Regions from separate parts of the Streptosporangium sp. NPDC050284 genome, predicted to be linked through region 2. Evidence: riboswitches for the same ligand, from Rfam matches in the RefSeq annotation. Region 2 holds a riboswitch; each other region holds the start of a gene.
The links. Region 2 has a riboswitch for cobalamin ahead of ACIBH4_RS12365 (CbtB domain-containing protein). Riboswitches for the same ligand answer to the same signal wherever they lie in the genome.
Positions count from the first base shown of each region.

Region 1: another riboswitch for cobalamin. It lies ahead of ACIBH4_RS03085 (ribonucleoside-diphosphate reductase subunit alpha); the one in region 2 lies ahead of ACIBH4_RS12365 (CbtB domain-containing protein).
Region 3: another riboswitch for cobalamin. It lies ahead of cobN (cobaltochelatase subunit CobN); the one in region 2 lies ahead of ACIBH4_RS12365 (CbtB domain-containing protein).

Region 1 is NZ_JBITIZ010000001.1:715,683-723,349, forward strand. It holds gene ACIBH4_RS03065 (peptidoglycan recognition family protein) at 1-445, opposite strand, end outside; gene ACIBH4_RS03070 (hypothetical protein) at 599-874, shown strand; gene glmS (glutamine--fructose-6-phosphate transaminase (isomerizing)) at 928-2,748, shown strand; gene ACIBH4_RS03080 (tripartite tricarboxylate transporter substrate-binding protein) at 2,840-3,856, shown strand; cobalamin riboswitch at 3,861-4,062, shown strand; gene ACIBH4_RS03085 (ribonucleoside-diphosphate reductase subunit alpha) at 4,178-6,598, shown strand; gene ACIBH4_RS03090 (ribonucleotide-diphosphate reductase subunit beta) at 6,661-7,656, shown strand.
Region 2 is NZ_JBITIZ010000004.1:302,248-309,914, forward strand. It holds gene ACIBH4_RS12350 (VWA domain-containing protein) at 1-1,839, opposite strand, end outside; gene ACIBH4_RS12355 (histidine phosphatase family protein) at 1,904-2,476, opposite strand; gene ACIBH4_RS12360 (CbtA family protein) at 2,473-3,213, opposite strand; gene ACIBH4_RS12365 (CbtB domain-containing protein) at 3,221-3,415, opposite strand; cobalamin riboswitch at 3,450-3,580, opposite strand; gene dop (depupylase/deamidase Dop) at 3,892-5,409, opposite strand; gene ACIBH4_RS12375 (acyltransferase) at 5,497-6,654, opposite strand; gene arc (proteasome ATPase) at 6,896-7,667, opposite strand, start outside.
Region 3 is NZ_JBITIZ010000009.1:378,953-386,619, reverse strand. It holds gene cobN (cobaltochelatase subunit CobN) at 1-2,966, opposite strand, end outside; cobalamin riboswitch at 3,212-3,407, opposite strand; gene ACIBH4_RS22950 (precorrin-3B synthase) at 3,429-5,168, shown strand; gene ACIBH4_RS22945 (precorrin-8X methylmutase) at 5,165-5,791, shown strand; gene ACIBH4_RS22940 (precorrin-2 C(20)-methyltransferase) at 5,812-7,329, shown strand; gene ACIBH4_RS22935 (helix-turn-helix domain-containing protein) at 7,351-7,667, opposite strand, start outside.

The DNA.
Region 1 (7,667 bases), on a different contig from region 2:
GCAGGGTGTCTCGCGGCCGCTCCTTCACGACGGACGGAACGGCGATCACGCGAGGCCGGGTCTCGTCGCCGCGCGGGTCCTCCCCGGCGCCGTGGGGCCGTCCGGGTGCGGCTCGGCCGTCGACCAGGTGCATCGGGCCGTACCCCGCGGAGACGCTGGGCCGCCCGCCGTGGCCCTCCCAGCGGGATTCCAGGTAGGAGACCGCGAGCAGCACGCTCTGTGGCACCCCGTACGTCCGTGCGGCCTTGGTGAAGGCGGCCTGCCTGCCGGACCGCGCCCTCGTTCCCGCCGTCGCCGTCGCCGTGCCGGACGGTGTGGAGGTCCCGGAGAGGGGCGAGGGCGTCCAGGGCGCCGGCCGACCCCCGGGACGTGCCGCCTGCGCGGGGGCGACCGAGGCGAGGACGGCGAGAGCGGTGACGACGGTGATCCCTGGCAGGCGGCGCATGGCGGTTCCTCCCCCTCTGGCAACTACCTAGAGTTATCAGAGATTACCGACTGTCGCGCATTGTGGTGAGGTTGTGATGTTGAGGAGATTCTCTGCCCGAAATCGGGCAGGAAACTTGGTGTGGTCCCTCCGGGATGCGTATGGTCCTGATCTGTGTCCACGGCACGGAATCCGCATGAGGATCTGATCACCCACCTGACCCGGACGAGCGCGCTCGGTCCCGGCGAGGCGGCGCGGGTCGTCGCGGACGTGCTGGCCTACTTCTCCGAGTCCGCCGACGAGTTCGTCCGGCGGCGCCACGCGGAGCTCAGGGCCAGGGGGCTGGTCAACGACGAGATCTTCCCCAGGGTCGCCGCCGAGCTGGCGGTACGCCGTGTCGCGGCACCCGAACTCTCCCTGCGACAGCTTCGCCGGATCGTCTACGGGTAGCAGGCGACGGCACCTCGATCGTTTAGTGATGTTCATGAATAAGGAGCGGTTACATGTGCGGAATCGTGGCCTATGTAGGGCCCAAGGACGCGGCGCCCATTCTGCTGGAGGGCCTGCAGCGTCTTGAGTACCGGGGCTACGACTCGGCCGGTGTGGTGATCTCCAACAAGGGCCTCAAGATGCGCAAGGTCAAGGGCCGGGTGGCCGACCTGGCTGCGGTCGTGCCCGCGCGGTTCAAGGGCGGCCTGGGTATCGGTCACACCCGCTGGGCCACCCACGGCGCGCCCAGCGACGTCAACGCCCATCCGCACCTGTCCACCGACGAGCGCATCGCCGTCGTGCACAACGGCATCATCGAGAACGCCGACGAACTGCGCGCCAAGCTGGAGGCCGACGGTGCGATCTTCCTGTCGGAGACCGACACCGAGGTGCTGTCGCACCTGATCGCCCGTACGGTCAAGGAGGCCGACTCGCTGGAGGAGGCCGTGCGGACCGCGCTCAAGCGGGTCGTCGGCACGTACGGGATCGCGGTGATCGACTCCGAGCGTCCCGGCGAGGTGGTCGTGGCGCGCAACGGCAGTCCCATCGTGCTGGGCATCGGCGAGAAGGAGATGTTCGCCGCGTCCGACGTGGCCGCGCTGGTCCGCTACACGCGCCAGGTGGTGCACCTGGAGGACGGCGAGATCGCCGTGCTGCGGGCCGACGGGTTCAACACCTTCGCCAGCGACGCGCGGGAGACGGCCAAGGAGACGCTGACCGTCGACTGGGAGGCCGGGCACTACGACACCGGCGGCTACGAGCACTACCTGCTCAAGGAGATCTCCGAGCAGCCCGACACGGTGGCCAGGACGCTGCGCGGGCGGCTGGACGACCGCTTCCACATCGCCCATCTGGGCGGTCTCAACATGGACGCGCGGGAGAGCCGCTCGTTCCGCCGAGTGAAGGTCATCGGCTGCGGTTCCGCGTACTACTCGGGCCAGATCGGCGCGCAGCTCATCGAGGAACTGGCGCGCATCCCCGCCGACGCGGAGCCGGCGAGCGAGTTCCGCTACCGCAGTCCGGTGGTGGAGGCCGACACCCTCTATGTGGCGATCAGCCAGTCGGGCGAGACCTACGACACCCTCGCCGCCGTGCAGGAGCTCAAGCGCAAGGGCGGCCGGGTGCTCGGCATCGTCAACACGGTGGGCAGCGCGATCGCCCGCGAGTGCGACGGCGGCCTCTATCTGCACGCGGGCCCCGAGGTCTCGGTGGCGAGCACCAAGGCGTTCACCTCGACCGCCGTGGCCTTCGCGCTGCTCGCGCTGCACCTGGGCCGGGTGCGTGACCTGTCTCCCGCCGACGGCCGCAGGATCTGCGACGGCCTGCGCAGGCTGCCTGACCAGATCAAGGAGATCCTGGCGCTGGAGCCGCAGCTCAAGGAGCTGGCAGGCAAGTACGCCGAGTCGCCGAGCATGATGTTCGTGGGCCGGGTGAGGGGCTATCCGGTGGCCCGCGAGGGCGCGCAGAAGCTCAAGGAGATCTCGTACGTGCACGCCGAGGCCTATCCGGCGAGCGAGCTCAAGCACGGGCCGCTGGCGCTGATCGGCCCGGACATGCCGACGGTGGCGATCGTCCCCGACGACGAGCTGCTGGACAAGAATCTCACCACGCTGGGTGAGATCCGCGCCCGGGGCGGCCGGGTGCTCATGGTGGGCCACCGCGGCGCCGACCCCAAGCTCGCCGACGACTGTGTCGTGGTGCCCAAGAACGAGACCGAGCTGGACCCGATCCTGCTCTCGATCCCGCTGCAGCTCTTCGCCTACCACGCGGCCGTGGCCCTGGGGCGCGACGTCGACAAGCCCAGGAACCTGGCCAAGAGCGTCACGGTGGAGTGAGCCCCGCGCCCTTCCCCTCCCCCCGTCTCATCACGGATAGTGATGAGGTACTAACCTCTGGTATAGGGGGTTCTTGGGGGAAGGGGCGCTTATGCGCCGTAGGGGGTTTTTCGCGCTGGCGGCGGGGGTGCTGGTCGCCGCGGGGTGCGGCGCGAACGGCGCCGGCTCGGTGGTGAAGCGCCTGTTCGTCCTCGAACCGACCGCCGACGGCCATGGCTGGGACAGGATCGCGGGCAGGCTGGCGACCGTCGTGGTCCAGGCGGGACTGGCGCGTACCGCGATGGCCGTCGAGCGGGGCGGCGCCCTGGGCTCCGCCCCTCGCGACGCGTTCGGCGCCTTCCACGGCCCCTTCGCGCGAGAGGGCAGGCTGCTCGTCACCGCGATGCCGATGGTGGCCGCCGCGGAGATCGCCAACACCGTCGCCGTGGTGAACGCCGCCACCCCCATCGCCCGCCTGGTCGGCGACTGGTCGGTCCTGGTCGTCCCCTCCGACTCCCGCCTGCTGACCTTCGAGGACTTCGCCGCGCGGCTGCGTCGGAACCCGGCGGGGCTCGCGGTCGGCGGTCGTCCGGAGGGAGGCTCCGAGCACGTGCTCTACGGCATGATCGGCAAGTGCCTCGGGGTGGACGCCCGGCTGCTGGAGTATGCCGGATACCTCACCCCCGAGGACGCGGTGGAGGGGCTCCAGGTGGGCCAGGTGGCGGCCCTGCTGGGATCGGCGCGTGCCCTGCGGTCCGAGATCGCCGCGGGCCGTCTGCGGCCCCTGGCGGTCTCCTCCGGTGACCGGATCGACGGGATCGACGCGCCGACGCTCAGGGAGGTCGACGTCCGGCTGGAGTACAGCGACTGGTGCGGCCTGCTGGGGCCCAAGGACATGAGCCCGGAGGACAGGGACGCCGCGATCGCCCTGTGCGACAGGCTCGACGCCGCGCCAGGCTGGCGCTCCCTGTGCGCGGCCCACGGCTGGAGCCGGGTCTATCTCAGCGGCGACGACTTTCGCCAGTGGCTCTCCACCGAGACGGCCCGCGCCCGCGGTGTGCTTCACGAGCTCGGTCTGCTGAAGTCCTCCGACACAACTTGTTGGGGTAGTTGCGTCAGGCGCCCCTAGATGTAGGATCCTGCTCGTTGCTGGTTCGCCCCGAGGGGGGCGAGGCAAGAGGGAACCCGGTGAGATTCCGGGACTGCCCCGCAGCGGTGAACGGGAACGAAAGCCGTCATTGAGCACTGGGCGATCCACGCCTGGGAAGCGACGGCCGGTAGGCATGCGCATTGCGCCCGTGAGTCCGAAGACCTGCCGGTGACGTGAATGTCCAGGGCCTCGTGGGAGGGCTCGCGGAACGAGGCGATCCGGCGTGCCCGGGATCGCTCGCGGACGCGTGCCCATCCGGCGGAGCCGTGGGGGCGAGTCCGATCGAGCGAGGGGCACCACGTGACACAGGCATTGGCGGAGACCGCGACGGGGAGCACGGCGGCGACCGCGACGGGCGACAGCGGCGTCGAAGGTGCGGTGGTGGCCGCGTTGGGCCATGGCGGCGCGGGAAACACCGGAAGCGCCGGGAGCGCCGGGAACACCGGGAACACCGGGAACACCGAGAGCGCTGCGGTGGCCGCGCCGGGCGACGACGGCGCCCTGAGCGCCGGGAGCGCCGCGGACGGCCGCAGGCTGGCCATCGACGAGGCCGCCGCCCGGGTGATCACCGATCCGGAGAACTCCAGGGTCGCCGCCGCGATGCTGGCCGAGCTGATCGCCGACGAGGCCGCCGAGCACGGCGTCCGTACCTTCTCCGAGTCCGTCGCCGCGACCCACGAGGCGGGGCTGATCGCCGACGGACTCGCGAGGTTCGTGTCCACCCACGCCGCGGTCCTGGACGCGCTGGTCGATCCGGAGGCGGACGCCAGGTTCGAGTACTTCGGGCTGCGCACCGTCTACGACCGCTACCTGCTGCGCCACCCGCGGACGCGCAAGGTCCTGGAGCGCCCGCAGCACTTCTTCCTGCGGGTGGCCTGCGGCCTGGCCGAGACCGTCGAGGAGGCCGCCGAGTTGTACGCGCTCATGGCCACCCTGTCCTACCTGCCCAGCTCGCCCACGCTGTTCAACTCGGGCTCGCGCAGGCCCCAGCTCTCCTCGTGCTTCCTGCTCGACTCGCCCCGCGACGAGCTGGAGTCCATCTACGAGCGCTACGGGCAGGTCGCGCGGCTGTCGAAGTACGCGGGGGGCATCGGGATCGCCTGGACCAGGGTCCGCTCGCGGGGCTCGCTGATCCGGGGCACCAACGGCCACTCCAACGGCATCGTGCCCTGGCTGCGCACGCTCGACTCCAGTGTCGCCGCGGTGAACCAGGGAGGCCGCCGCAAGGGCGCGGCCTGCGTCTACCTGGAGCCCTGGCACGCCGATGTCGAGGAGTTCCTGGAACTGCGCGACAACACCGGCGAGGAGGCCCGCCGCACGCACAACCTGAACCTGGCCAACTGGATCCCCGACGAGTTCATGCGCCGGGTCGAGGCCGACGGCCCCTGGTCGCTGTTCGACCCCAAGGAGGTCCCGCACCTCACCGACCTGTACGGCGCCGCGTTCGACGACGCCTACCGGGCCGCCGAGGCCGAGGGCCGCTTCACCCGGCGGATTCCCGCCCGCACCCTGTACGGGCGGATGATGCGCACGCTCGCCCAGACCGGCAACGGCTGGATGACCTTCAAGGACGCGGCGAACCGGACATCAAACCAGACGGCGATGCCCCAGAACGTCATTCACCTGTCGAACCTCTGCACCGAGATCCTCGAGGTCACCGGCGACGCCGAGACCGCCGTCTGCAACCTCGGCTCGATCAACCTCGCCGCCCACCTGTCAGGGGACCTCGAGGACGGGATCGACTGGGCGCGGCTGCGCGCGACGGTCCGTACCGCGGTGCGGTTCCTCGACCGAACCATCGACCTGGGCTTCTACCCGACCCCCGAGGCGAGGGCCGCCAACCAGAGGTGGCGTCCGATCGGGCTCGGCCTGATGGGCCTGGCCGACGTGCTGTTCACGCTGCGGTTGCCGTTCGACTCGCCGCGCGCGCTGGAGCTGTCCACCCGGATCTCCGAGGAGATCGCGCTCGCCGCCTACCGGACCTCCTCGGACCTGGCCGTCGAGCGTGGCCGCCATCCCTCGTACGAGGAGACCAGGGCCGCCACCGGGGTGCTGCACCCCGACCACTACGGGGCCGCGACGTCGGCCGCGTGGACGGAGCTCAGGGAGCGGATCGCGGAAACCGGCCTGCGCAACTCGCTGATGATCGCGATCGCGCCGACGGCCACGATCGCCTCCATCGCCGGTTGCTACGAGTGCATCGAGCCGCAGGTCTCCAACGTCTTCAAGCGCGAGACCCTCTCGGGGGAGTTCCTCCAGGTCAATCGCTATCTCGTCCGTGACCTCCAGGCCCGCGGCCTGTGGACGGCGCCGATCCGCGACGCGATCAAGCGCGCCGACGGCTCGGTCCAGGACATCCCCGAGATCCCCGCCGACCTGAGGCTGCTCTACCGGACCGCCTGGGAGCTGCCGCAGAAGGCGCTGATCGACCTGGCCGCCGCGCGCACCCCGTACATCGACCAGTCGCAGTCGCTGAACCTCTTCATGGCCACGCCGACCATCGGCAAGCTCTCCTCGATGTACGCCTACGCGTGGAAGTCGGGCCTGAAGACCACCTACTACCTGCGCTCGCGCCCGGCCACCCGGATCGCGCAGGCCACCGTGGCGGCCCCGGCGGAGCGGGCCGTGCCCGAGGTCGTGCCCGGGGCGGTGCCCGAGGTCGTGTCCGAGGCCGTCGCCTGCTCCCTGGAGAACCCCGAGTACTGCGACGCCTGCCAGTAGCCGTCTCCGGTCTGCGAAAGACCTCAGAAGTCCTCAGAAGCCCTCAGAAAGGCGATGCGCCGATGTTGCTCGACCCCGGCATGGATCTCACCCTGCGGCCGATGCGCTACCCGGAGTTCTACGAGCGCTACCGGGCCGCGATCCGCAACACCTGGACGGTCGAGGAGGTGGACCTCACCTCCGACCTGGCGGACCTGGCGAGGATGACGCCCGAGGAGCGTCACCTGATCAACCGTCTCGTGGCCTTCTTCGCCACCGGCGACTCGATCGTGGCCAACAACCTCGTCCTCAACCTCTACCAGCACCTCAACGCCCCCGAGGCGCGCCTGTATCTCAGCAGGCAGCTGTTCGAGGAGGCGGTGCACGTCCAGTTCTACCTCACCCTGCTCGACACCTACCTGCCCGATCCCGACGAGCGGGTCAAGGCGTTCGCCGCGGTCGAGCACATCCCCTCGATCCGCGACAAGGCGGAGTTCTGCTTCCGCTGGATCGACTCGCTCGGCGGGCTGACCCGGCTGGAGACGCGGGAGGACCGGCGGGCGTTCCTGCTCAACCTGATCTGCTTCGCGGCGTGCATCGAGGGGCTGTTCTTCTACGGGGCCTTCGCCTACGTCTACTGGTTCCGCTCCCGGGGCCTGCTCGGCGGCCTGGCCACCGGGACGAACTGGGTCTTCCGCGACGAGTCCATGCACATGGAGTTCGCCTTCGGTGTCGTGGAGACCGTACGGGCCGAGGAGCCGGACCTGTTCGACGACAAGCTCGTCGAGCAGGTCACCCGGATGATCGAGGAGGCGGTCGCGGCGGAGCTGGCCTTCGCGGCCGACCTGTGCGGTGACGGCCTGCTCGGGATGAGCGTGGACCAGATGCGCCGCTATCTGGAGTACGTGGCCGACCAGCGCCTGGTCAGGCTCAGGATGCCCGTCAGGTACGGCACGGCCAACCCGTTCGCGTTCATGGAGTTGCAGGACGTGCAGGAGCTGGCCAACTTCTTCGAACGCCGGGTTTCCGCCTACCAGATAGCCGTCGAAGGGAATGTCACGTTCGACGAATCCTTCTGATTAGCTGTCGG
Region 2 (7,667 bases):
CAGACCGGCGGCCAGCGGGGTCCGGCCTCCGGTGGGAAGCTCGCGCAGCCGGGCCGCGCCGGCCTCGACGGAGGAGGTGGGCGGCAGTACCAGGTCGGCGCGGGCGCCGCGGAACGTGATGAGCCCGACCTTGTCGCGGCGCTGGTAGGCGTCGAGGAGCAGGCCGAGCACCGCTGCCTTGACCGCGCGCATGCGTTGCCTGGCGGCCATGGAACCGCTCGCGTCCACGACGAACAGCACCAGGTTGCCCTCGCGGCCCTCGCGGACCGCCTCCCTGAGATCGCCGCGGCGCAGCAGCAGTCCTGGCCCGTTCCTGCCCCGCGCGACCTGGTACGGGGCGGCGGCGCCGATGGTGGCCCGCAGATGAAGGGAACCGGTGTGGCCCTCGGGGACCCCGGCGCCCGTGGTACGGCCCAGGGGTGTCCTGGCGCGTGACCGGCGCCCGGGAGCTCCGGCGCCGACGCCTGGGACGGTGAACAGCCTGTTCCCGCTCCCGGGCTCGGCGTCGACGATCTGTTCGCGGGCCGGTGCTCCCCCGGCCGTCTCCGACGGCTCCCGGGGTTGTGCGGCCTGAGCCTCCCACGCCTCGGGGACGGGGGCGTCCAGGGCGTCCGCGGCCCCGTGCGGGGAGCCGTCCCCGCCGTCGTGCCCTCCAAAGCCGCCGGGATCGTCCGAGGTGGCGTCCCCGGCCTCGGAGCCGTGGTCGGATACGGGGTCCGAGCCTCCCTCCGTGCCCCCCTCACGGCCTCTGCCGGGATCGGTGCCGCCGGGGTCGTCCGGGCCCTGGGGACCGTCAGGATCGGGGCCGGGGTCGTCGGGGATCCTGTCCAGGAGATCCTGGAGCCTGGACTCGTCCAGGCCGGGCGCGTCGAAGGGGTCGCGGCGACGGCGGTGCGGGAGCGCGAGCCTGGCCGCCTCCCGGACGTCGTCGGCGGTGACGGAGGTGCGGCCCTGCCAGGCGGCGTGCGCGATCGCCGCGCCGGCGGTGACCAGGTCGGCCCGGAGCCCGTCCACCTCGAAGCCCGCGCAGACGGTGGCGATCCCGAGCAGCGCCGCCTCCGGCAGGACGACCTGGGCGACCCTGGCTCGAGCCTCGGCGATGCGCGCGGCCAGCGCCCGCTCCTCGTCCGACCAGGCGGCGGCGAACGCGGCGGGGTCGGCCTCGAAGGCCAGACGGCGCCGGACCACCTCCGCCCGCTGGGATGCCTCCCGCGAGGCCCTTACCTCAACGGTCAGCCCGAAGCGGTCGAGCAGTTGCGGGCGCAGCTCCCCCTCCTCGGGGTTCATCGTCCCGACCAGCAGGAACCGGGCGGCGTGCCGTACCGACACCCCCTCGCGCTCGACGTAGCAGGTGCCGAGGGCCGCGGCGTCGAGCAGCAGGTCCACCAGGTGGTCGTGGAGAAGGTTGACCTCGTCGACATACAGGACGCCCCGGTGGGCGCCCGCGAGGAGACCGGGTTCGAAGGATTTCACGCCCTCGGTGAGGGCACGCTCGATGTCGAGGGAGCCGACGAGGCGGTCCTCGGAGGCGCCGACGGGCAGCTCGACCAGGCGGGCGGGCCTGATGGACCGGGCCGCCGGTTCCGCCGGGACCTCGTGTGGCCCGTCGGGACAGGCGGGGTCGGGGGCGGCGGGGTCACAGGAGAACCGGCAACCGGTCACCACCTCGACAGGCGGCAGGAGAGCGGCCAGCGCCCGCACGATCGTGGACTTGGCGGTGCCCTTCTCCCCTCTGACCAGTACTCCCCCGACGCGGGGGGAGACCGCGTTGAGGATCAGCGCGAGTTTCAGGTCCTCCAGCCCCACGATCGCGGTGAAGGGATAGCGGGGGTTACGCACCTTGGGGATCTCCTTCGCGTCGCCGGGGTGTTCATCGCGTTCACGTCGTCGGGTGGTCGGGCCGTCAGGGGAGGTGGTTGAGCCGCCAGCGCCCGCCGCGCCCGGTGAGTGCCACGCGGGCCAATGGCGCGACGTCGACGCGCCAGAAGGACCGGGCGGGGGCACCGAGGGCGTGGACGACCGCGGCACGGATGACCGCCGGATGGGTGATCGCGACGGCCCTGCCGGGGGTACGGACGGCGAGCCAGCCGGAAACCCTGGCGAGGAGCGCGGTGATCGACTCCCCGCCGTGGGGCGCCGCGCCCGGATCGCCGAACCAGGACGCGAGCGCCTCGGGCTCCGCTGCCTCGACCTCGCCGAGCGTCATGCCACTCCAGCGGCCGTGGTCGCAGTCGGCGAGCAACGGGTCGTGCTCCACCCGCAGGCCGAGCGCCGCCGCCGTCTGGACGCAGCGCAGCTCGGCCGGGCAGGCCGCGGGACCGGGGTCTGCCCCGCCGAAGTACCGCGCCATCCTCTCGGCCCGGCGCAGGCCGCGTTCGTCGAGTGGTTCGTCGACGGGGAACGCGGCCCGCGCCGTCGCCGAGGTGGAGGCGTGGCAGACCAGGAGCAGGCGGGTGACCCCCGAGGGGGTCGTCACACCGGGCCGCGCCTGCGGGCGGCGAAGGCGAACAGCGCGCCGACACCGGCCCAGAAGACCGCCTGGGTCCCTATCGAGGCGATCCGGAAGTCCCACAGGAGATCGGCGGGGAAGCCCTGGGGCACCTCCGAGATCTCCGGCAGGAGGATCCAGGCCGCGACGACGGGGACCAGGAAGGCGGCGCCCGCCGACAGCCAGCGCACCCACGGTTCGCTCCGCGAGGCGTAGCGGTAGGCGGCGGTGCCGGCGGCGACGGCGAGGATCCCGATCACCACGGCGACCAGATAGAGCACGGTGCGCTGGTCGATGGTCTCCGGGTCACCGACTGCCGGTGGGTTGGCGGGATATTTCATGAAAGGGATGAGGACGACGGAGGTGAACGCGGCGGCGGCGAGCGTGACCGCGAGCACCGGTTCCGAGCGAGGTCCCGCCCGGCCGCGTACGGCCGCGTAGACGAGGGAGAACAGCCCTCCGACCGCCAGGCCGTACAGGCCGAGGGCGAGGAAGAGCCCGAAACGCTGCCCGTCCCTGCTGACGAGGGCCTCCTCCTCGTCGTGGGAGTGGGCGGCGGTCCCGGTGTCGTCGTGTGGTTCGGCCCCGGAGGCGGCCGCGGCCGCCTCCTCGAGCGCGATGGCCTGGTCGATGCGTGGTTCGCCGACGGTGTAGGCGAAGACGGCCGCGAGCAGCCCTGCGAGCAGTCCGGCGACGAGGCCCCGGACGATGAGTTTGGAGATCACCTGTGGCTCAGTGGCACGGTACGCCGAGCAGGTGACGCCCGTCGTGCATGAGTTCGTGCAGGTAGTTTCCCGCCTGGGAGATCGCCCCCTGGTCGAAGGTGACCAGATAGGCGAGAAGCAGCAGCACCGGTACGGCGAGCAGCCAGCGGGTGAGCGAGTGCCATGGGATGGGCTGGGTGTGCGGTGCCGAGATCTGGCTCACGGCCACCTCCTCCGGGATTGACGCGTCCCTTTTCGTAGGTCGGTGGCGGCCGAGTGTGACCTGGCTCCCGGCCCTCGCGGGCCGGATTACAGTGGCGCGACCGCACCGGAATTTCACCGGATTTCCCTCGCACCGCCACAAAGCACCCGGAACTTATCCCGATTTCCCGTCCCCCGTCAATCCAGGTGTCCGGTTTAACAGGATTCGGTGGGCACGAAGAGGGGGGGGGGGGGGGGGGGGGGGGGCCCCCCCCCCCCCCCCCCCCCCCCCCACCCCCCCCCCGCGCCGCCCCCCCCCCCCCCCCCCCCCCCACCCCCCCCCCCGCCCCCGCCCCGCCCCCCCCCCCCCCACACCGCCCGCGTCACTTCCCCTCTGGCCCCCCCCCCCCTCCCCGGGGGGGGGGGTTTTGGGGGGGGGGGGGGGTGGGGTGGGGGGGGGGGGGGGCCCGCCCGCCCCCCCCCCCCCCTCTCAGGACGTCACTGCTCGCCGGTGAGCGCCGTCACCAGCTCCGCGGCGGTACGGCAACGGTCGAACAGCTCGCCCACGTGGGCCTTGGTGCCGCGGAGCGGCTCAAGGGTGGGGACGCGCTGCAGCGACTCACGGCCGGGGATGTCGAAGATGACCGAGTCCCAGGAGGCCGCGGCCACCGACTCGCTGTACTGGCTCAGGCAGCGGCCTCGGAAGTAGGCCCGGGTGTCGTTGGGCGGCACCTCGATGGCCCTCTGGACCTCCTCCTCGGTGACCAGGCGCTGCATGCGGCCCCGGGCGACCAGCCGGTTGTAGAGCCCCCGGTCGGGACGGATGTCGGAGTACTGGAGATCGACGAGCTGCAGACGCGGGTGCGACCAGGGAAGGCCGTCACGGGTCCGGTATCCCTCCAGAAGCTCCAGCTTGGCCACCCAGTCGAGTTCGCCGGACAGCTGCATCGGATCCTCCGCCAGGCGGGTGAGGACCGACTCCCAGCGCTCCAGGATGTCCTTGGTGGGCTCGTCCAGGCCGTTGGCGCTGCGCTCCTCGGCATACTTGCGCGCGAGCTCCAGGTATTCCATCTGGAGCTGCACGGCCGTCAGTTTGCGACCGTCGCGCATGGAGATCTCGTACTTGAGCGTGGGGTCGTGTGAGACCGCGCGCAGGGCCTGGACGGGGTTGTCCACGGCGAGGTCGCGGGTGAAGTAGCCGTCCTCGATCATCGCCAGGACGAGCGCGGTGGACCCCAGCTTCAGGTAGGTCGAGATCTCCGACATGTTGGCGTCGCCGATGATGACGTGCAGGCGACGGTATTTCTCCGGGTCGGCGTGGGGCTCGTCCCGGGTGTTGATGATCGGCCGCTTGAGCGTCGTCTCCAGCCCCACCTCGACCTCGAAGAAGTCGGCCCGCTGGCTGATCTGGAAGCCCTCGCCCCGGGAGTCCTGGCCGATGCCGACCTTGCCCGCGCCGGTGACGACCTGCCGGGAGACGAAGAACGGCGTCAGGTGCCTGACGATGTCGGCGAACGAGGTGGCCCTGCGCATGAGGTAGTTCTCATGGCAGCCGTAGGAGGCGCCCTTGTTGTCGGTGTTGTTCTTGTAGAGCTGGATCGGGGCGTTGGCCGGCATCGCCGAGGCGCGGACCGCCGCGTCGTGCATCACCCGTTCACCCGCCTTGTCCCAGATCACCGCCGCCCGAGGATTGGTGCACTCGGGTGTGGAGTATTCGGGATGGGCATGGTCCACGTACAACCGGGCCCCATTGGTGAGAATCACGTTCGCCAGGCCGAGGTCCTCGTCGGTCAGCTGGCTCTGGTCCGCCACCTCCCGCGCGAGGTCGAACCCCCGTGCGTCCCGCAACGGGTTCTCCTCCTCGAAGTCCCATCGCGCGCGCCGTGCCCTGGCGGCCGAGGCCGCCAGATAGGCGTTCACGACCTGAGAGGAGGTCACCATCGCGTTGGCCCCCGGCTGTCCGGGCACGGAGATGCCGTATTCGGTCTCGATGCCCATCACCCGCCGTACCGTCATGCGCACCCTCTGTTCGTCAGGGACTGTTTCTCTCCGTGGTATCTATTCCCGACCCTAGACCCTTCACTATGCCCGGTGGTCGGACAGTTATGGCACCGAAGCCTTTTCGCCCGTTGCGAGGGGGATCGAGGAGAGCGCGGGGAGCTGTGACGGGGACGGGGATGCGGCCCCTCTCCGCCTCATGGATTTGACGAACTCCTGAAGCGGACGCTCGGCCACCCGGTACACCAGATAGGAGAACGCCGTCGCGGCCAGCACCGTGACCAGGGCGGTCAGCGGGGGCGGCAGCACGTCCCGCAGGGCGGGGACGATCAGGACCGCGGCCGGGGTGTGGAACAGGTAGAGCGGGTAGGTGAGCGCACCCAGGACGACCAGGCCGCGCCAGCGCAGCCATCCCAGCCATCCCAGCGCCACCATGGCCATGAGCACGTAGAAACCGACCACCGTGGCGACCACGGCCCACTCGGGCACGGGCATCGCGGCGTAGCCGACCTTCTCGACGCGCCCGGCCACCCGGTCGATCGCCGCGCTCACGGCCAGGCCGCCGCTGATCCCGGCCAGGCACCACAGGACGAGCCTGGGACCGAACCTCGTCATCAGGAAGAACGCCATGCCGCCGACGAAGTACGCCGCGTACTTGGGCATGACCACGAGCTCGACCCACGCCTCGTCGCTTCCGGCGAAGAACCCGGCCGCCAGCAGCCAGACGCCCATGAAGACCAGGCAGCGGTTGAGCGTCACCCCGACGATCACCAGGATCGAGATCAGTACGTAGAAGCGGAGTTCCACCCAGAGCGACCAGTAGACGCCGTTGGCGTCGTAGACGCCGAGGGCCCGCTGGAGCATCGTGAGGTTGATCCCGTACTCGCCGAGGCTGAGCTTGGGATCCAGGGCCGTGGCGGCGGTCAGCCCGTACACCGCGGCGGTGACGGCCACGCTGACCCAGTAGGCGGGGTAGAGCCGCACCAGCCGGGAGAGGGCGAACGCCCCCAGGCTCCGCCCCCAGATGCTCATCAGGATCACGAACCCGCTGATCATGAAGAACAGCTCGACGCCGAGGATGCCGAGCCCGGAGACGGTGGAGATCGCCGGGAACAGTTCGGCCGGGCGGTCGCCCCACACCGAGGCGAAGGCGATGAAGTAGTGGAAGGCGAGCACCGCGATGGCAGCGAAGAAGCGCAGGAGGTCGAGTTCGGCGAGGCGGCCACTTCCCCGAAGCGCCTCGCGAGACCCCGTGCCGTTCACCGGGCGGCCGGGCCGGAATGTTCACGCACGCCACTTGGACGGCGTCTCGATCATTCGGGTTCCCCGTGACGGCTGTCTATTTCCGGCCATTTCCGGGGCGGGTGTGAAAGGAGAGCCGAATACACGAGGACAAAAAGGTTTAAACAGGACAAAACCCACAGGCCGTCGAATGTGTTGCGGCAGGCATGACGACGCCGACGGCGCGGCCCCCGAGGGGAACCGCGCCGCCGGTCACACGTGGTTACAGGTATTGACCGGTGTTGGCCACCGTGTCGATGGAGCGTCCGGCCTCTGTGCCCTGCTTGCCCGTCACGAGGGTGCGGATGTAGACGATCCGCTCGCCCTTCTTGCCGGAGATGCGGGCCCAGTCGTCGGGGTTGGTGGTGTTGGGCAGGTCCTCGTTCTCGGAGAACTCGTCCACGCAGGCCGCCAGCAGATGCTGGATCCGCAGGCCCTTCTGGCCGGTCTCCAGGAACTGCTTGATCGCCATCTTCTTGCCCCGGTCGACGATGTTCTGGATCATCGCGCCGGAGTTGAAGTCCTTGAAGTACAGGACCTCCTTGTCGCCGTTGGCGTAGGTCACCTCAAGGAAGCGGTTCTCCTCGCTCTCGGTGTACATCCGCTCGACGACCCGCTGGATCATGCCGGAGATCGTCTCCTGGCGGTTGGAGCCGTGTTCGGAGAGATCCTCGGCGTGGAGCGGGAGCTCAGGGATGAGGTACTTGGAGAAGATGTCCTTGGCCGCCTCGGCGTCCGGCCGCTCGATCTTGATCTTGACGTCCAGGCGGCCCGGCCGCAGGATCGCCGGGTCGATCATGTCCTCACGGTTGGAGGCGCCGATCACGATGACGTTCTCCAGCCCCTCGACGCCGTCGATCTCCGACAGGAGCTGGGGAACGATGGTGTTCTCGACGTCGGAGGAGACGCCCGAGCCTCGGGTCCGGAAGATCGAGTCCATCTCGTCGAAGAACACGATCACCGGGGTCCCCTCGGAGGCCTTCTCGCGAGCCCGC
Region 3 (7,667 bases), on a different contig from region 2:
TCGTCTCCGTGCTCGGCCTGGTCGGCGAGCACGTGCGCCCGCACGTAGTTGATCTCCTCGGGTTCGGCCAGCCCGGCCGCCAGCCGTACGGCGTCGTCCAGCATCGCCACGACGTGCGGGAAGGCGTCGCGGAAGAAGCCGCTGATCCGGATGGTGACGTCCACGCGCGGACGGCCCAGTTCGGTGGCCGGGATCGGCTCCAGGCCGGTGACGCGGCGCGAGGCCTCGTCCCAGAGCGGCCGCACGCCCAGCAGCGCCAGCACCTCGGCGACGTCGTCGCCCGCGGTGCGCATCGCGCTGGTCCCCCAGACCGACAACCCGACCGAACGCGGCCAGTCACCGGTGTCGGCGCGGTAGCGCTCCAGCAGGGAGTCGGCCATCGCCTGGCCGGTCTCCCACGCCAGTCTGCTCGGCACGGCCTTGGGGTCGACCGAGTAGAAGTTGCGGCCGGTGGGGAGCACGTTGATCAGCCCGCGCAGCGGCGAACCGCTCGGCCCGGCGGGCACGTAGCCGCCGTCGAGGGCGTGCAGGATCGCGTCGATCTCGTCGGTGGTGCGCGCCAGCCGGGGCACGACCTCGACGGCGGCGAACCGCAGGATCCGCTCCACCTCCCCCAGGTCCGCGCCGCGTGCGTCAGCCGCGACGGACGCCCCGGATCCGCCGTCCCGACCGGTCACTCCGGCCGAGCCCGTCGAGGCGCTGGAGTCGTTGTGGCCGGTGTCGTCGGCCCGGCCCAGGACCTCGGCGGTCACCTCCCCTGCCGCGGCCGGGTCCCAGCCGCGGTGTTCCATCGCCTCGACCAGGGCGCGGGCCAGGGTCTCGGCGTCGTCGACGCCGATCCGTCCCGCGCTGCCGTCCTCGGCCAGGCCCAGGGCCTCGCGCAACCCGACGAGCGCCTCGCCGCCCGCCCACATCTGCCGGGCGCGGAGCATGGCCAGGACCAGGTCGACGCGCGGTTCCCCTTCGGGAGCGGCTCCCAGCACATGCAGGCCGTCGCGGATCTGAACGTCCTTGACCTCGCACAGCCAGCCGTCGATGTGCAGCAGGAAGTCGTCGAACTCGGCGTCGTGGGGACGGCCTGTGACCCCGAGGTCGTGGTCGAGCCTCGCGGCCTGGATGAGCGTCCAGATCTGGGCGCGGATCGCGGGCAGCTTGGCCGGGTCCATCGCCGCGATGGAGGCGTGCTCGTCGAGGAGCTGCTCCAGCCTGGCCATGTCCCCGTAGCTGTCGGCGCGGGCCATCGGCGGGACGAGGTGGTCGACCAGGGTGGCGTGGGCGCGGCGCTTGGCCTGGGTGCCCTCGCCCGGGTCGTTCACCAGGAACGGGTAGACGAGCGGCAGGTCGCCGAGCGCGGCGTCCGGGCCGCAGGAGGCCGACAGGCCCGCCGACTTGCCGGGCAGCCACTCCAGGTTGCCGTGCTTGCCCACGTGGACCACGGCGTGCGCGCCGAAGCCGTCGGCCAGCCAGCGGTAGGCGGCCAGGTAGTGGTGGCTGGGCGGCAGGTCGGGATCGTGATAGATCGCGATGGGATTCTCGCCGAAGCCGCGCGGCGGCTGCACCATGACCACCACGTTGCCGGAACGCAGCGCGGCCAGCACGATCTCGCCCTCGGGATCGTGCGAGCGGTCCACGAACAGCTCGCCGGGCGCCGGGCCCCAGTGCTCCTCCATCCGGACGCGCAGGTCCGCGGGGAGGGTGGCGTACCACTCGGCGTACCGGCTCGCCGCGATGCGCACCGGGTTTCCCGCGAGCTGCTCCTCGGTGAGCCAGTCCTGGTCCTGCCCACCCGCGGCGATCAGCGCGTGAATGAGCGCGTCGCCGTCCTGCCCGCTCACCCCGGGCAGCTCGTCCTCGGCGCCGATGTCGTAACCGCGCTCGCGGAGCGCGGCCAGCAGCCGTACCAGGCTGGCCGGGGTGTCCAGGCCGACGGCGTTGCCGATGCGCGCGTGCTTGGTGGGATAGGCCGACAGCATCAGCACCAGCCGCCGCTCGGCGGGCGGGATGTGCCGCAGCGCGGCGTGGCGCACCGCGATGCCCGCCACCCGCGAGGCCCGCTCGGGATCGGCCACGTAGACGGTGAGCCCGTCCTCGTCGATCTCCTTGAAGGAGAACGGCACCGTGATGATCCGCCCGTCGAACTCGGGGATCGCGACCTGGGTGGCGGCGTCCAGCGGGGACAGGCCGTCGTCGTTCTCCTCCCAGGAGGCCCGGCTGCTCGTCAGGCACAATCCCTGCAGGATCGGTACGTCCAGCTCGGCGAGCGCGCCGACGTCCCAGGCCTCGTCGTCCCCGCCCGCCGACGCGGTCGCCGGGCGGGTGCCGCCCGCAGCGAGCACGGTCACCACCAGGGCGTCCACCGTGCGCAGGACCTCCAGCAGGCCGGGTTCGGCGGTGCGCAGCGAGGCGCAGTACACCGGCAGTGCCCGCGCGCCCGCGTCCTCGATCGCCGAGCAGAGCGCCTCGACGAAGGCGGTGTTCCCCGCCACGTGGTGGGCCCGGTAGTAGAGCACCCCGACGACGGGTCCGTCCTGGCCGCGCGTCTCGCGCGTCGGCGTTCCCCAGGTGGGGGTGGGCTCGGGCGCGGCGAACCCGTGGCCGGTGAGCAGCAGCGTGTCGGACAGGAAGTGATGCAGCTCGGTCAGGTTGGCCGGGCCGCCGTGGGCGAGGTAGGCGTGCGTCTCGGCGCAGACCCCGCCGGGCACGGTGGACAGCTCCATCAACTCGGCGTCCGGCGCCTGCTCGCCGCCGAGGACGACGACGGGCCGAGGTCCGGCGAGCAGGGCGTCCAGCCCTTCCTCCCAGGCGCGGCGCCCGCCGAGCAGGCGGACCACGACCAGGTCGGCGCCCTCCAGCAGCGGCGGGAGGTCGGCGGCGGCGAGTCTGGCGGGGTTGCCGAGCCGGTAGTCCGCGCCGCTCGCGCGGGCGCTCAGCAGGTCGGTGTCGGAGGTCGAGAGCAGCAGGATCACGCGCCACACTCCGGGAGAGGAGTGGCGGTACGGCCCGCGGGAGCCGCGATGCGGCGGGAGAGCCGCGACGTCGCGGTGTGACGCAGGAACGGCGGTGTCACACCATGATGTGGCGACCCCGATGCCGCGTCGTGACGGGAAGACCACGATGCCGCGTCGTAGCGGGGGAACGGCGATGTCGCGGTGTAACGGGGGAACGGCGAAGAGCGCACGGAGCTTCCTCCCTCGGGGTCCTCGCCCCGGGTCGTCGTCGGCCACGACGGCTGGAGTCTCCTGGCTCCCGGATCGGTGCTCACCCCGGCCTTCCCGTCCTTCGTCGGACAGTGGCCCGGGTGGGGTTCGCTCCCCGGTTACAGTGGCGGGACCGCGCCGGATTCACACCGGCTTCCTCCCTTGCCGTCGCCATCGATGACACTACGGCAGTCCGGGGCATTGCAAGAAACTGGCATTAACATCCTCTGAGTGTCCATTGCCGACTTTTCCGGACGATCGCGACTCGACGCGTGCCCCGGAGCGCTCCAGGTCCACGCCGCCGCGGACGGCGGCCTGGCCCGCGTCCGCGTACCCGGAGGTCGTCTCACCCCCTCCCAGCTGCGCGAACTCGCCGACGCCGCCACGGCGTACGGCACCGGCGTCATCGAGCTCACCTCCCGGGCGAACGTCCAGGTACGCGGTCTCGGGCCGGAGGATCCAGGAAGCGGTACGGGAAACGGGTTCGCCGCAAGGATGGCGAGAGCGGGTCTGCTGCCCTCGGCGACACACGAGCGGATCCGCAACATCCTCGCCTCCCCCCTGACCGGAGTGGACGGACCGGCCGGACCGGCCCGACTCGACAGACCGGCTGGACCGGCCGAACCGAGCGAACTCGACGGACCACCTGGACCGGCTGGATCAGGCGGAATCGACGAGCCGAGCAGGCCGAACGGACCGAACGGCATGAAAGGGACGAACCATCCGGACGGCCGTGGGATCGCCGACGTCACCCCTCTGATCGGCGAGTTGGATCGACGGCTGTGTGCTCGCCCGGCCCTCGCCGCCCTGCCGGGACGGTTCATGTTCGCCCTCGACGACGGCCGGGGGGACGTGGCCGGCCTGGGCGCGGACGCCACGATCCTGCCCACGGCGCCGGACGAGGCGGCGCTGCTCCTCGCCGGAACCGACACCGGCCTGCGCGTACCGCTCGACGAAGCCGTGACTGTCCTGCTCGCCGCCGCCGAGGCGTTCCTCGACGAGCTGGCCACCCGGGACGTCACCGCCTGGCGGATCGCCGAACTTCCCGACGGCCCCTCCCTGATCACCGCCCGGATACGAACCACTCTCGGACTCCCCGACACACCCCCATTCGAACCGGTGAGACCGCGCGTCGTGACCTCCGGGCCGGTCGGCGTCGTCGAGAGCGCGGACGGGCCGGGGAACCGAACCGGCGCCACAGGAGAGACGGGTCCCGGAGACGCCGCAGGCCACGGAGACAGGGACACGGGCGGTCCGGGAAACGAGGGCACGCGGGCGGCGCTCGGGGTGGCGATCCCGTTGGGGCGGCTGACCTCCGCGCTGGCATCGATGCTCGCCGACGCCGCCTCGGGCGGGGAGATCCGGCTCACGCCATGGCGCGGTGTGGTCCTGCCCGGCCTGGACCGCGCCGAGGTCACGGGCACGGCCGCCCGTCTGGAGGCCGCCGGACTGGTCGTCGACCCCGCCTCCCCCTGGATCGGTGTGACGGCCTGCACCGGCCGCCCCGGCTGCGCCAAGTCCCTCGCCGACGTCCAGGCCGACGCCGCCACCGCCATCGGCTTCACCTCGCCGTCCGGAAGCGAGCTCTCCGGAGGAGAGCTCTCCGGAAGCGAGCCCTCCGCGGCCTCGCCACCCGGGGGTGAGCCGCCGTCCAAGGGCGAACCGTCCACGACCTCACCGTCCGGGGACGAACTCGGCGTGGCCTCACCGTCCAGGAGTGAGCCGTCCAGGGGCGAACCGTCCGGGAGCGAACCGTTCGTGGCCCCGCCGTCCACGATGGGGCCGGGCACCGATACGCTCCCCGTGCACTGGGCGGGCTGCGCCAGGCGCTGTGGCCGCCCGAGGGGACGGGTGGCGGACATGATCGCCACCGGTGACGGTTACCGCCTGGAACTGGACGGCACCGCCCTGACCTGCTCCGGCATCGAGGAGACCGCGGCCGCGGTGGCGGCCGCCAGAGGGGAACTGTGATCGACTACGTCCGCGACGGCGCGGAGATCTACCGCCGCTCCTTCGCCACCATCCGCGCGGAAGCCGACCTGGACGGCCTGCCCGCAGACGTCGCCCGGGTCGCGGTCCGTATGATCCACGCCTGCGGGATGGTCGACCTGGTGGGCGATCTGCGCTGGTCGCCCGGTGTCGTGGCCTCGGCGCGCGAGGCGCTCCAGGCGGGCGCCCCGGTGCTCTGCGACGCCATGATGGTCGCCTCGGGGGTGACCAGGCGACGCCTCCCCGCAGGCAACGAGGTGATCTGCACCCTCGGCGACCCCCGGGTGCCGGAGCTCGCCGCCCAGCTGGGCACCACCCGCAGCGCCGCGGCGCTGGAGCTGTGGCGCGACAGGCTCCAGGGCTCGGTGGTCGCGATCGGCAACGCGCCGACCGCGCTGTTCCGGCTGCTGGAGATGGTCGAGGAGGGCGCGGGCCGCCCGGCCGCCGTGCTCGGCGTCCCGGTCGGCTTCATCGGCGCCGCCGAGTCCAAGCAGGCCCTCGCCGAGCACCCGGCGAGGCTGGAATACCTCGTCGTGAACGGACGCCGAGGCGGAAGCGCGATGACCGCCGCCGCGGTCAACGCGATGGCGAGCGAGGACGAATGAGCGACGACGTGAACGCACGCGTGACCGGACGGCTGTGGGGCGTGGGGCTCGGCCCCGGTGACTCCGAGCTGGTGACCGTCAAGGCCGCCCGCCTGATCGGCCAGGCGGACGTGATCGCCTTCCACAGTGCCCGCCACGGCCGCAGCATCGCCCGCTCGGTGGCCGCCCCCTACCTGCGGCAGGGGCAGGTCGAGGAGGCGCTCATCTACCCGCTCACCACCGAGACCACCGACCACCCCGGCGGCTACCAGGGGGCGATCGACGACTTCTACGCCGCCTGCGCGGTGCGGCTGGCCGCCCATCTGGACGCCGGACGCGACGTGGTGGTGCTGTGCGAGGGCGACCCGCTCTTCTACGGCTCGTACATGCACATGCACAAGCGTCTGTCGCACCGCTACGTCACCGAGGTCGTGCCGGGCGTGACGTCGGTGAGCGGTGCCTCGGCGGTGCTGGGACGCCCACTGGTCGAGCGGGACGAGGTCCTGACCGTGCTGCCGGGGACGCTTCCCGCCGAGGTGCTCGCCGAGCGCCTGGCGGCCACCGACTCGGCCGCGGTGCTGAAGCTCGGCCGTACCTTCACCAAGGTCCGCGACGCGCTGGCCGAGGCCGGGCGTCTCGACGAGGCCTGGTACGTCGAGCGCGCCACCACCGGACAGCAGCGCCTGGCGCCTTTGGCCGAGGTCGACCCCGGCAGCGTCCCGTACTTCTCGCTGGCGCTGATCCCGAGCCCCGTCAACGCGTCGAGCCCCGCGCCCGCCGCCGTAACCGGGACACCGGGCGAGGCGAGGACGCGCGGCGAGGTGGTCGTGGTGGGACTCGGCCCCGCCGGGCGTCCGTGGCTGACCCCGCAGGCGCAGGAGGCGCTCGCCGAGGTCGACGAACTCGTCGGGTACGGCCCCTACCTGGACCGCGTCCCGCCCAACCCGCGCCAGCGCCGCCACCCCACCGACAACCGGGTGGAGGCCGAGAGGGCCGCGCACGCGCTGGAGCTGGCCGCGGCCGGGTCGAGGGTGGCCGTGGTCTCCTCGGGCGACCCCGGGGTGTTCGCGATGGCCAGCGCGGTGCTGGAGGTGGCGTGCGAGCCGAGGTTCGCGGACGTGCCGGTACGGGTGCTGCCCGGCCTGACCGCGGCGCACGCGGTGGCGAGCAGGGCCGGTGCGCCCCTCGGCCACGACTACTGCGTGCTGTCGCTGTCGGACCTGCTCAAACCCTGGGAGGTGGTCGCCGAGCGGATCAGCGCCGCGGCGAAGGCCGATCTCGTCCTGGCCCTCTACAACCCGGCGTCGAAGAGCCGTACCTGGCAGGTGGCCGCCGCGCGGGACCTGCTGCTCGAGCACCGGGCGCCGGAGACGCCCGTGGTCGTCGGCCGCGATGTCGGCGGGGCCGAAGAGCAGATGACCGTCACCACCCTCGGCGACCTGGACCCCGGCACGATCGACATGCGCTGCCTGCTGCTGGTGGGCTCGTCCACCACGCGGGTGGTCGAGCGAGGTGACGGCGACCGGGTGGTGTTCACCCCCCGCCGCTATCCCGCCTGACCCGGACGTGGCGGCTCCTCCTCAGTCGTCGAGGAGCCGCCACGTGGTGAGGGCGAGTCCGGCCCGCATCAGCCCGGCGGGCTCGGTGAGTTCGACGCCCAGGGTCTTTCCGATCTGTTCGAGCCGGCGGGAGACGCTGCTGTGGTGCAGGTGGAGAAGGTCGGCGGCCCGGCGTAGGGACCCGGTGGCGCAGTAGGCGTCCAGGGTGTCCAGATCTTCCGGATTGCCGGCCAGTCTGGCGATCGCGCTCACGTCGGCGTTGTCTCGCGCGGCGTCCGGGGGTATCCGCGCGAGCAGCGCCAGAGCGCCCAGGTCGTCGTGGTGGACGACCGGCCGGC